DNA from 2 places in the Haemophilus sp. UMB1048 genome. Region 1 is predicted to be linked to the other one. Evidence: riboswitches for the same ligand, from Rfam matches in the RefSeq annotation. Region 1 holds a riboswitch; the other holds the start of a gene.
The links. A riboswitch is a leader RNA that binds a small molecule or an ion and turns the genes downstream of it on or off. The one in region 1 is predicted to bind thiamine pyrophosphate.
Positions count from the first base shown of each region.

Region 2: another riboswitch for thiamine pyrophosphate. It lies ahead of thiB (thiamine ABC transporter substrate binding subunit); the one in region 1 lies ahead of QP437_RS04105 (ABC transporter ATP-binding protein).

Region 1 covers NZ_JASOPB010000003.1:180,935-186,166, reverse strand. The annotation lists gene QP437_RS04110 (ABC transporter permease) at 1-494, opposite strand, end outside; gene QP437_RS04105 (ABC transporter ATP-binding protein) at 491-1,216, opposite strand; TPP riboswitch at 1,291-1,382, opposite strand; tRNA gene QP437_RS04100 (tRNA-Leu) at 1,672-1,758, opposite strand; tRNA gene QP437_RS04095 (tRNA-Cys) at 1,787-1,860, opposite strand; tRNA gene QP437_RS04090 (tRNA-Gly) at 1,868-1,943, opposite strand; gene QP437_RS04085 (methionine biosynthesis PLP-dependent protein) at 2,199-3,308, shown strand; gene trxA (thioredoxin) at 3,426-3,749, shown strand; gene QP437_RS04075 (DNA ligase) at 3,803-4,612, opposite strand; gene lpcA (D-sedoheptulose 7-phosphate isomerase) at 4,813-5,232, shown strand, end outside.
Region 2 covers NZ_JASOPB010000002.1:27,029-32,260, forward strand. The annotation lists gene QP437_RS01915 (LemA family protein) at 1-143, shown strand, start outside; gene QP437_RS01920 (TPM domain-containing protein) at 153-602, shown strand; gene QP437_RS01925 (YgcG family protein) at 595-1,395, shown strand; gene grxD (Grx4 family monothiol glutaredoxin) at 1,471-1,797, shown strand; TPP riboswitch at 1,943-2,035, shown strand; gene thiB (thiamine ABC transporter substrate binding subunit) at 2,071-3,069, shown strand; gene thiP (thiamine/thiamine pyrophosphate ABC transporter permease ThiP) at 3,075-4,679, shown strand; gene thiQ (thiamine ABC transporter ATP-binding protein) at 4,672-5,232, shown strand, end outside.

The DNA.
Region 1 (5,232 bases):
CGTACTTTAAGTAATAAACGCCAAGGGGATGGTTTGAATGTTTTGGCTAGATCGAGCCAAGCTTTAGGCGTGTTGCGTAAGCCATCGTAACAAGCTGCAGTTACAGGGAAATAGATAATGAGAATAGCCATAACAATTTTTGATGGCATACCATAACCAAGCCAAAGTACGAGTATTGGGGCGATGGCGAAAACAGGAATCGCTTGAGATATCACTAAGACTGGTAGTAACAAGGAAGATGTTTTTGGCGAAAAAGAGAGTAACAGGGCTGATGACAATCCGAAAATAAAACCCAGTAGCAGCCCTAAGCCAATTTCAATTAAGGTGATTTGTGTATGTTGCCAAAGTAGTTCTGAATGAGAAACTAATTGCAGCCATACAGCTTGCGGAGAAGGAAATATGTAATGAGGAAAATCACCTAATACGCCAATAAGTTGCCAGAGACACAGCAATATAATTCCAATAAAGAGTGGTTTAAGAAGGCTAAGTTTCATCTTTTTCCCTCTAATAACTCATTTAATAATTGCTGTTGGAGCATCCATAAATTTTCTTGGTTAAGTTCTCGTGGTGCTTTACCTTCAGGTTTTATGACATCAGATAATGCTGGTTGATTAGACTGCGGTGAGCGTAATACAAAAATACGCTGGCTTAAGCGTAATGCTTCTTGAGGATCATGTGTAACCAATAACACTGATTTATTTTTTAATAGTTCATAGGCCAAGTTTTGTAATTGGTAACGACTAATCGCATCAAGGGCAGAGAAGGGCTCGTCAAGTAAAACTAAATCAGCATTTTGCATTAAAACTCGAGCTAGGGCGACGCGTTGTTTTTGTCCTCCAGATAATTGATAACAGTTTTTATGAAGATGTTCTGACATGCCTACTTGTTCAAGTAGTACTTTTGCTTGAAGAGTTGTTTTTGCAGATTTATTCCCGAATAGTACGTTTTCTAATTGGACGTTATCAATAATTGAAAGCCAGGGATAAAGAGTATCTTTTTGTGGTAGCCATGCCACTCGAATATTAGGATGAAAGATGATATTACCTTGAATCTTCCCTTGTATTTCAAGCCCTGCAATTAGTCTTAAAAGCGTTGATTTACCTACACCAGAACAGCCAAGCAAACTGACCCATTCATTAGGTAAAAGCGTTAAATCAAGGTGTTCAAATAGTACTTGCCCACCAAAAGCAAGACTAAGATCCTGAATATGCACCATAGTATTAACCTTACTGATTAATAACTAAAGGCTTTGAGAAAAAAGGATTGAAAATAGATATGAAGAATGAAAAGTATTTTGGCATATTAGTTTCCTACGTCAGTGCTAACTGTTTCAGGTTCACGGGTATCATCTCAGCCACTTTGTGGCACCCCGACTAAAGTTGAAAACGATTGTATATCTCAATGTAGAATAAAACAAGAATAAATTTCATTTGATGAGAGAGATTCTCTTGTTTAGCGCTGATAACGCATACTTAATATGCTTGAATATAAAAAAGATGTAGACCGGATCAAACTTAAGTTTGATCTTTTTGGCTTGGAATGAGAAGAGCAATATAAGAATAAAATAATTATATTTTCGTAGAAATACTTTCAGTATAAGAAATAACTAATAAAATAAGTTTTTAAAAATTAAAGTGAAAAATGAGATTGGATTTGGATTTGAAATTAAAATGGTGCCCGAAGCCAGACTTGAACTGGCACGCCTCGAAAGGCGAGGGATTTTAAATCCCTTGTGTCTACCGATTCCACCACTCGGGCATCGAGTGATTAACTAACTGCGTGGTTATGGAGGCGTGTCCCGGAGTCGAACCGAGCTACATGGATTTGCAATCCAGTGCATAACCGCTTTGCTAACACGCCGTTAGTTTGGAGCGGGAAACGAGGCTCGAACTCGCGACCCCGACCTTGGCAAGGTCGTGCTCTACCAACTGAGCTATTCCCGCATACGCTGTTAGTGCGGTGCATTTTACGGGAATTTGAAATTCTGTCAATCGAAGATCTTAAAAAAAAATTCAAATGTTGAAAAAATCTTCGTTTCGGTTGAAATTACAGCAAAATTTAGCTCAAGAATATAATTTTCACTGAGTTTTCAATTTCTACTTTTATCGTGAGTGGCTTTATGACAAAATTGGAGCGTTTTGCTCGCCATTAAATAAAGAAAAGTGCGGTCAAGTTTTTGCATGTTTTAGAGGTAAATTATGACACAACAATATTCTATAGATACATTATTAGCCCAAGCGGGGAATCGAAGTGATGAGCGCACTGGTGCGGTTTCAACGCCAATTTATCTTTCAACAGCTTATGGGCACCACGGGATTGGTGAAAGTACGGGCTTTGATTATACCCGCACGAAAAACCCAACGCGTAGTGTTTTGGAAGATACCGTAGCAAAATTAGAGAATGGTGATCGTGGTTTTGCTTTTGCTTCAGGTATGGCGGCAATTCAAGTGCTGATGAATTTATTTAAAGGCCCTGATGAATGGATTGTATCAAGTGATGTATATGGTGGGACTTATCGTTTATTAGATTTTGCCTATAAAAATAATAACAGCGTAAAACCCGTTTATGTGAATACCGCTTCTCTAGCTGAAATTGAAGCCGCTATTACAGCGAATACAAAAGCGATTTTTATTGAAACGCCATCTAATCCATTAATGGAAGAGTGTGATGTAGCAGAAATTGCGAAATTAGCGAAAAAACACAACTTGTTAATGATTGTGGATAATACTTTCTTAACTCCTGTGCTATCTCGTCCATTAGATTTAGGCGCAGATATTGTGATCCACAGTGGTACAAAATATATTGCAGGTCATAATGATAGTTTAGTGGGCTTAATTATTGCGAAAGGACAAGAACTTTGTGATCGTATCGCCTATATTCAAAATGGTGCAGGAGCAGTACTTTCGCCGTTCGATTCTTGGTTAACCGTGCGTGGTATGAAAACCCTTTCATTACGGATGAAACGCCATCAAGATAATGCGAAGGCAATTGCAGAATTTTTACGTGAACAGCCACAAATTGATAGCGTATTATATCCAAATAAAGGCGGTATGCTGTCTTTCCGTTTGAAAGATGAAAACTGGGTGAATACGTTCTTAAAATCAATTAAGTTGATTACCTTTGCAGAAAGTTTAGGCGGGACAGAAAGCTTTATTACCTATCCAGCAACCCAAACCCATATGGATATTCCTGAAGCAGAACGCGTCGCTCGTGGTATTACAAACACATTATTGCGTTTTTCTGTTGGTTTAGAAGATGTGGAAGACATCAAAGCCGATTTATTACAGGCCTTTGTACAACTTAAATAATTAGTTTTTATCAATCGGACTAATCTGTGCAATTCAATATGCCTTGTGCTATTATGCATAACATCAATTAACGCTAGGTGTTGATTTGTCAGCATCTTATTAAATAAGGAAACAAAAATGAGCGAAGTATTACATATTAATGATGCAGATTTTGAAACTGCGGTTGTGCAATCAGATATCCCTGTATTAGTGGATTTCTGGGCACCTTGGTGTGGCCCTTGCAAAATGATTGCACCAATTTTAGATGAAATCGCACCTGAATTCGCAGGTAAAGCAAAAATCGTTAAAATCAACGTAGATGACAACCAGTTAGTGGCTGGTCAATTTGGTATACGTAGTATTCCTACTTTACTACTTTTCAAAAATGGCCAACTTGTTGCAACACAAGTCGGTGCGTTACCAAAAAATCAATTAGCAGCGTTTATTAATCAACACCTATAATTGAGTTATCAAATATAAAGAGCGGTCAAAAATAGCGATGTTTTTGACCGCTCTTATTTTTTCTCTCGCCAATAAGTAGCAAAACGAGGTTTTCCAGAATTAGTTAACCCTCGATATTTGTAGGTAATCGTGTTACCAATAGGCGGTGGATTTTCGCGCTCACTCAGATTAAATCCTGAACCAATTTTGAATTTTCCACGATGATTTTCACAGGTGAGTGATCCGAGTATATTCTCAAATTGTCCTTTCCCTTTGTGATGTGCTATCACTGTGCACTCTTCATCATAAGTGCTTTTTAACTTTAAAATTTGTGTACTGCGTTTTCTTTCGTAAGGCGCATTAGGATTACGTAATACAACCCCTTCACCTTTTTTCGCTTCCACTTCATACAAATACTCGAATAAATGTGTTTTATCTCGTATCGGAATTTGCGGAATAATCTTGATATAAGGTGTAGGGTGTTCTTTCAAATAATCTTCTAAGGTTTTGAGACGTTCAAAGAGATTACCTGATGCATTAGGCACATCGAAAACATAAAGTATCAATTTTGTCCAATTATCATCTTTAAAGGATTTCGTGATAGAGGCAATCTCTTCAAATTGATTACGTTCACTAAATATCTCACCATCAATGGCAAAAGGCGGAAATTGAGCGGTAAAATAGGTCGGTGCGGGTAAGGGCAGTCCTTGACGACTTAATAATGTTTTGCCATCCCAATAACCTCGTACCCCATCTAATTTTTCAGACATTACCCAACCTTGAACATCTTGGTTTTCATAAGTGTCTAATAGCATTAAATCACGCTCATTCGCCCAGGTTATTTGGCTGAATAGGAAGCAAAGTAATAAGTAAATCGCTCTCATGATGTTTCCTTTTTAAATTTATTGAGTTTAAAAAGTGCGGTCATTTTTTACAGCGTTTTTAATTGAATCTGTGATTCGTATCGCAAAATAATGAGAAGTAAGCTGAAAAATAGAGAGATAAGAAAGAGCGCTAGATTATTTGAAATGAACGCTATACAATGCCAACGCGATTTCGAATTTTAATTTTTAAGGAGAATAAAATGTATTTTGATCAAATTAAAGCTGAGCTTGTGGAAGCACAAGACGTACTAAATAAGTTTGTTTCAGATGATAACAATATCAAACTCATTGAAAAAGCGGCTAAATTGTTAGCAGAAAGCTTTAAAAATGGCGGAAAAGTATTATCTTGCGGTAATGGTGGTTCTCACTGTGATGCTATGCATTTTGCTGAAGAACTAACTGGTCGTTATCGTGAAAATCGTCCTGGTTATCCCGCAATTGCGATTTCTGATGTAAGTCATTTAAGCTGTGTAAGTAATGACTTTGGTTATGAATATGTATTCTCTCGCTTTGTTGAGGCCGTGGGTAAAGAAGGCGATGTTTTATTCGGATTATCAACATCAGGCAATTCTAAAAATATCTTAAATGCGATTGAAGCGGCGAAAGCAAAAGGTATGAAA
Region 2 (5,232 bases), on a different contig from region 1:
TTAATGAAGCAGCACGTATTTATAATGAAAAAGTACGTCAATTCCCAACTAAATTAGCGGCAATGATTTTTGGTTTTAAAGCTAAACCTTACTTTAAATCAGCTGCAGGCGCTGAAAACGCACCGACTGTAAACTTTAACTAAGGTTTATCTATGCCATTCTTTTCCAGAATTCCGGTAGATAAAAAGCAAATCGAGGCGGCGATTAGTCGCCTCGAAAGCTTAAGTTCGGCTGAGTTACGTGTTTATATTGAACGCAAAGTACCAAAGGCTTCAGCACAACTGTCTGCAATGGAACGTGCTTTAGAAGTGTTTGATGAACTGGAAATGCATAAAACAGCGGCACAAAATGCTGTGTTGATTTATGTGGGATATAAAAATCATCTCTGTGCAATCGTAGGTGATAAAGGTATTCATCAATTTGTTGATGTGGCTTATTGGCAGTTACAATGCGATTTAATGATTGAGCAGTTTAAACAAAAAGCTTATACACAAGGCATTGTCGATGCGATTGATCGTATCAGTGATATTTTATCTCGCCATTTCCCTATTCAGCCTGATGATGTGAATGAATTATCTAATGAGGTAATTATTAATGGCTAAGCTTTTATCTTTTATGAAAAGTGCGGTTGTTTTTAGCCTTGTTTTTTTTGCTCAAATGGTTGTTGCGGCAGAATTTCCGCCTACACCAAATCCTTTCCATTACATAAACGATTACACCAACACACTTTCATCAGAACATAAGCAAATTTTAGAAAATAAACTGATTGCTTATAGTAAAGAAACGAGTTCACAAATCGCTGTTGTTTTGGTTCCGACAACCGGTGAATATGAAATTGCTGATTATACCTTTGCTTTAGGTGATAAATGGGGCATTGGGCGTAAAAATCTGAACAATGGCGTGTTGATGCTGATTGCGAAAAATGATCGCAAAGTTTTTATCGCAACAGGGCAAGGTTTAGAAGGTGTATTACCAGATGCTTTTTTATCGCAAGTCATCCGTTCGGCAATTTTGCCACAATTTAAACAAGGCCAATATGCCCAAGGTATTAATGATGGCTTAAACCAAATTATTGCGGCAAGTAAAGGCGAGTTTGATGCGGCACAAGTTGAAGAAGATGCGTTCGATAAGTACATCCCATTCTTAATGGTATTGGCGTTTATTGCTATTGTATTATTTGGTGAATTCCAATATCACAAAGATGAAGTATATATTAGCCCGAATCAACGTGACCAACTGAATAAAATCATTCGTCAAAGTACGATTTCTCGTCGCCGTGGTGGCGGTTCCGGTTTCGGAGGCGGATTTGGTGGAGGCTTCGGGGGCGGTGGTTCTTCCGGTGGTGGCTTTGGTGGCGGTGGCTTTGGCGGCGGCGGAGCCGGTGGAAGTTGGTAAGACCAAGTCTTTCACTCAGGTTCTATCTTATGCTAGAATAGCGCCCTATTCATACTTATTTGAACAAGGAACATTATGGAAACGTTAGACAAAATCAAAAAACAAATCGCAGAAAACCCAATCTTAATTTACATGAAAGGTTCACCAAAATTACCTTCTTGTGGTTTCTCTGCGCGTGCATCTGAAGCATTAATGAATTGCAAAGTGCCTTTCGGCTATGTTGATATTCTTCAACACCCAGATATTCGTGCTGAATTGCCGGCTTATGCAAACTGGCCAACTTTCCCACAATTATGGGTAGAAGGTGAGTTAATTGGTGGTTGTGATATTATTTTAGAAATGTATCAAGCTGGCGAACTTCAAACTTTATTAAGCGAAGTAGCGGCTAAACATCAAGCTTAATTGACGATAGATTACCAAGATAAACCTGCTTTTTAGCAGGTTTTCTTTTGCTTAAAAAATGATAAACCTGTTATAAAAATGTGATCAGATTAACATTTTTAAGTTAAATAACTTGTTGATAAAATTCCCTTACGTTAGACTACATCGCACTTAGTCGGGGTGCCAATATTAATGGCTGAGAAACACCCGTGAACCTGAAACAGATAATGCTGGCGTAGGAAACTAATCATCTCATTATGCTGTTTCGTTATGCAAAAATAAGGAGAACGCATAATGAACAAAACGCTTCCCATTTTAACCGCACTTTTCACCTTTTCCGCTTTCGCACAAGCTGCACCTCAAACATTAGATGTTTATACTTATGATTCATTTAGTGCTGATTGGAGTGCTGGACCAAAAGTAAAAGCAGCTTTTGAACAACAATTCCCGCAATGTAAGCTGAATTATGTGGCTTTTGACAATAATGGCACTTTGTTTAACCGTGTTCGTCTAGAAGGTAAAAAAATTAAAGCGGATGTAGTGCTCGGTTTAGATAGTTATCAAATTGAGGATGCTCAAAAACTCAATATTTTTGAGCCAAATAAAGTGGATTTAAGCCAGTTACGTTTACCAATTAAATGGGAAAATCACACGTTCTTACCATTCGATTATGCACAATACGCGTTTATTTATGATAAAAATAAACTGACTAATCCACCAAATAGCTTAAAAGAATTAGTTGAGCGTCAAGATCTTAAAGTGTTATATCAAGATCCGCGTACAAGCAGTATTGGACGTGGTTTATTACTTTGGATGAATGTAGTTTATCCAGAAGCAGATGTCGCAAATGCCTGGAAGACCCTTTCTAAACATACGGTCACGGTCACCAAAGGTTGGACTGAGTCTTATGGAGCCTTCTTAAAAGGCGAAGGTGATGTGGTTTTAAGCGTAAATACTTCACCGATTTACCATATTCTTTCTGAACAAAAAGACAATTATGTGGCAACGGAATTTGCAGAGGGTAGCGTATTACAAGTTGAAGTGGCAGCCAAAGTGGCTAACCGCAATAATGCCTGTGCTGATGAATTTTTAGGATTCTTACTTTCACCGCAAGCTCAAGCGGATATTGCTAAAAATAATGTGATGTTACCCGTGGTAGAGACCAATATCGAAAGTCACATTGATGCGCTTAATTCTCGCGCAAAATCAATGCGTATTTTAGATACCACAACGGTAACAAGTGAGCAGCTGAAAGGCTGGATCAATCAATGGCAAAAAGCCTTATCTAAGTAGTATTAATGCGCTTATTGCAACATCCGCATTTTCGTCCTCGCCATTATTTGGGCGGAAGTGCGGTCATTTTTTTCATTGTTTTACTCTATGGATTTTCACTTTCTGCTGTTTTTTCAGTTGGAAGTGATTATGCCTTATCTGATTTCTTAAAAGACGATTATTTGCATCAAGTTATCGCTTTTAGTTTCGGTCAGGCATTCTTGTCAGCCTTGCTTTCTAGCATAATTGGTATGTTATTTGCGCGTGCTTTTTTCTATTTAGATTTCAAAGGCAAATCGCTCATTTTACGCATTTTTTCCCTCACCTTTGTTTTGCCAGCATTACTGGCTATTTTCGGTTTGATTGGGATTTATGGCACGGCAGGTTGGCTAACACAACTGCTACAAACCTTAGGTATTTCGTGGAAACCCTCCATTTATGGTTTAAGTGGCATTCTTATTGCTCATTTATTTTTTAATATTCCTTTAGCGGCACGAATGAGTTTGCAGGCTTTGCAAAGTGTACCGACCGAACAGCATCAACTCGCGGCACAATTGAATATCAAAGGTTTCACATTTTTTCGCTTAATTGAATGGCCTTATTTGAAAAGCCAAATCGTGTCAGCCTTTGTACTGATTTTTATGCTGTGTTTCACCAGCTTTACGATTGTATTGGCACTTGGTGGTGGGCCACAAAACAGCACATTAGAAGTTGCGATTTACCAAGCTATTTTCTTTGAATTCGATTTACCCAAAGCCGCACTTTTTGCGCTTGTACAATTTGCGTTTTGTTTTGCGTTATTTTCGCTTTCACAATATTGGGCAAAAGCACCTGAAACGCAGATTTCGCAACGTTATCGATGGGTTTTGCCTTCTTCAAGTGCGGTCAAATTTGGACATATTTTTGTCTTATTCTCGGTGTGCTTATTTATTTTAAGTCCCTTATTCAATATTGTTTTCCAAGGTTTGTCTGCGACCCAATTATTTGGCTATTGGCAAAATCCACAATTATGGAAAGCACTTACTTATTCATTAACCATGGCACCGACTGCAGGGATTTTATCGGTATTATTTGGATTTTTCTTATTGTTACTTTCCCGTCAGCTACAATGGCTATATCACCCGAAATTAGCTCACTTAATTTTAACGGGGGGCATGATGATTTTAGCCATTCCTACAATCGTTTTAGCGGTAGGCTTATTCCTTTGGTTGCAAGATATTGATTTTTCAGCAGGGCATTTATTTGTAGTGGTATCTGTTTGTAACGCCTTGGCTGCCTTGCCATTTGTGATCAAAATTCTCAATATACCAATGAATCAATCGATGCAATATTATGAAAAACTCTGTTTATCGCTGAATATTACAGGCTGGCAGCGTTTTCGTTTAATTGAATATCCGCTAATAAAAGCCCCGTTGAAATATGCTTTGGCGCTCGCGACGACCTTATCACTCGGTGATTTTACAGCGATAGCCTTATTTGGTAGCCCTGACTTCACTTCGTTGCCTCATTTGCTTTATCAACAAATCGGACAATATCGAAGCCAAGAAGCGGCAGTGACAGCATTAATTTTATTGGGCTTATGTTTAGGTTTATTTATGTTTATTGAAGGACAGAAGGAACAACATGATTAAATTAGATAATGTGGTCTTCAATTATCAATCCATGCCGATGGTATTTGATTTACAGATTCAAGCCCAGGAAAAAATCGCCATCATTGGTGAAAGTGGCGCAGGAAAAAGTACCTTACTGAATTTAATTGCTGGCTTTGAATATGCCGATAGTGGCGAGATTTGGCTCAATGGTAAAAATCATACCCAAACGGCACCTTTTGACCGCCCCGTTTCCATGCTATTTCAGGAAAATAATCTCTTTACTCATCTTTCTGTGGAAGAGAATATTGCCTTAGGTTTAAAACCGAATTTAGCCTTAAATGCAGAAGAAAAAGCCCTTGTTGAACAAGCTGCAAGTGCGGTCAATTTACAGGATTTTTTAACAAGAAAACCGACCGCACTTTCAGGTGGACAAAAACAGCGTGTGGCATTGGCGCGCTGTTTGCTACGAGATAAACCCATTTTATTATTGGATGAGCCATTTTCTGCACTCGATCCTAAACTACGAATTGAAATGCAGGATTTAATGGATCAATTATGTGAAGAGAAAAAACTCACCATGTTACTGGTGACG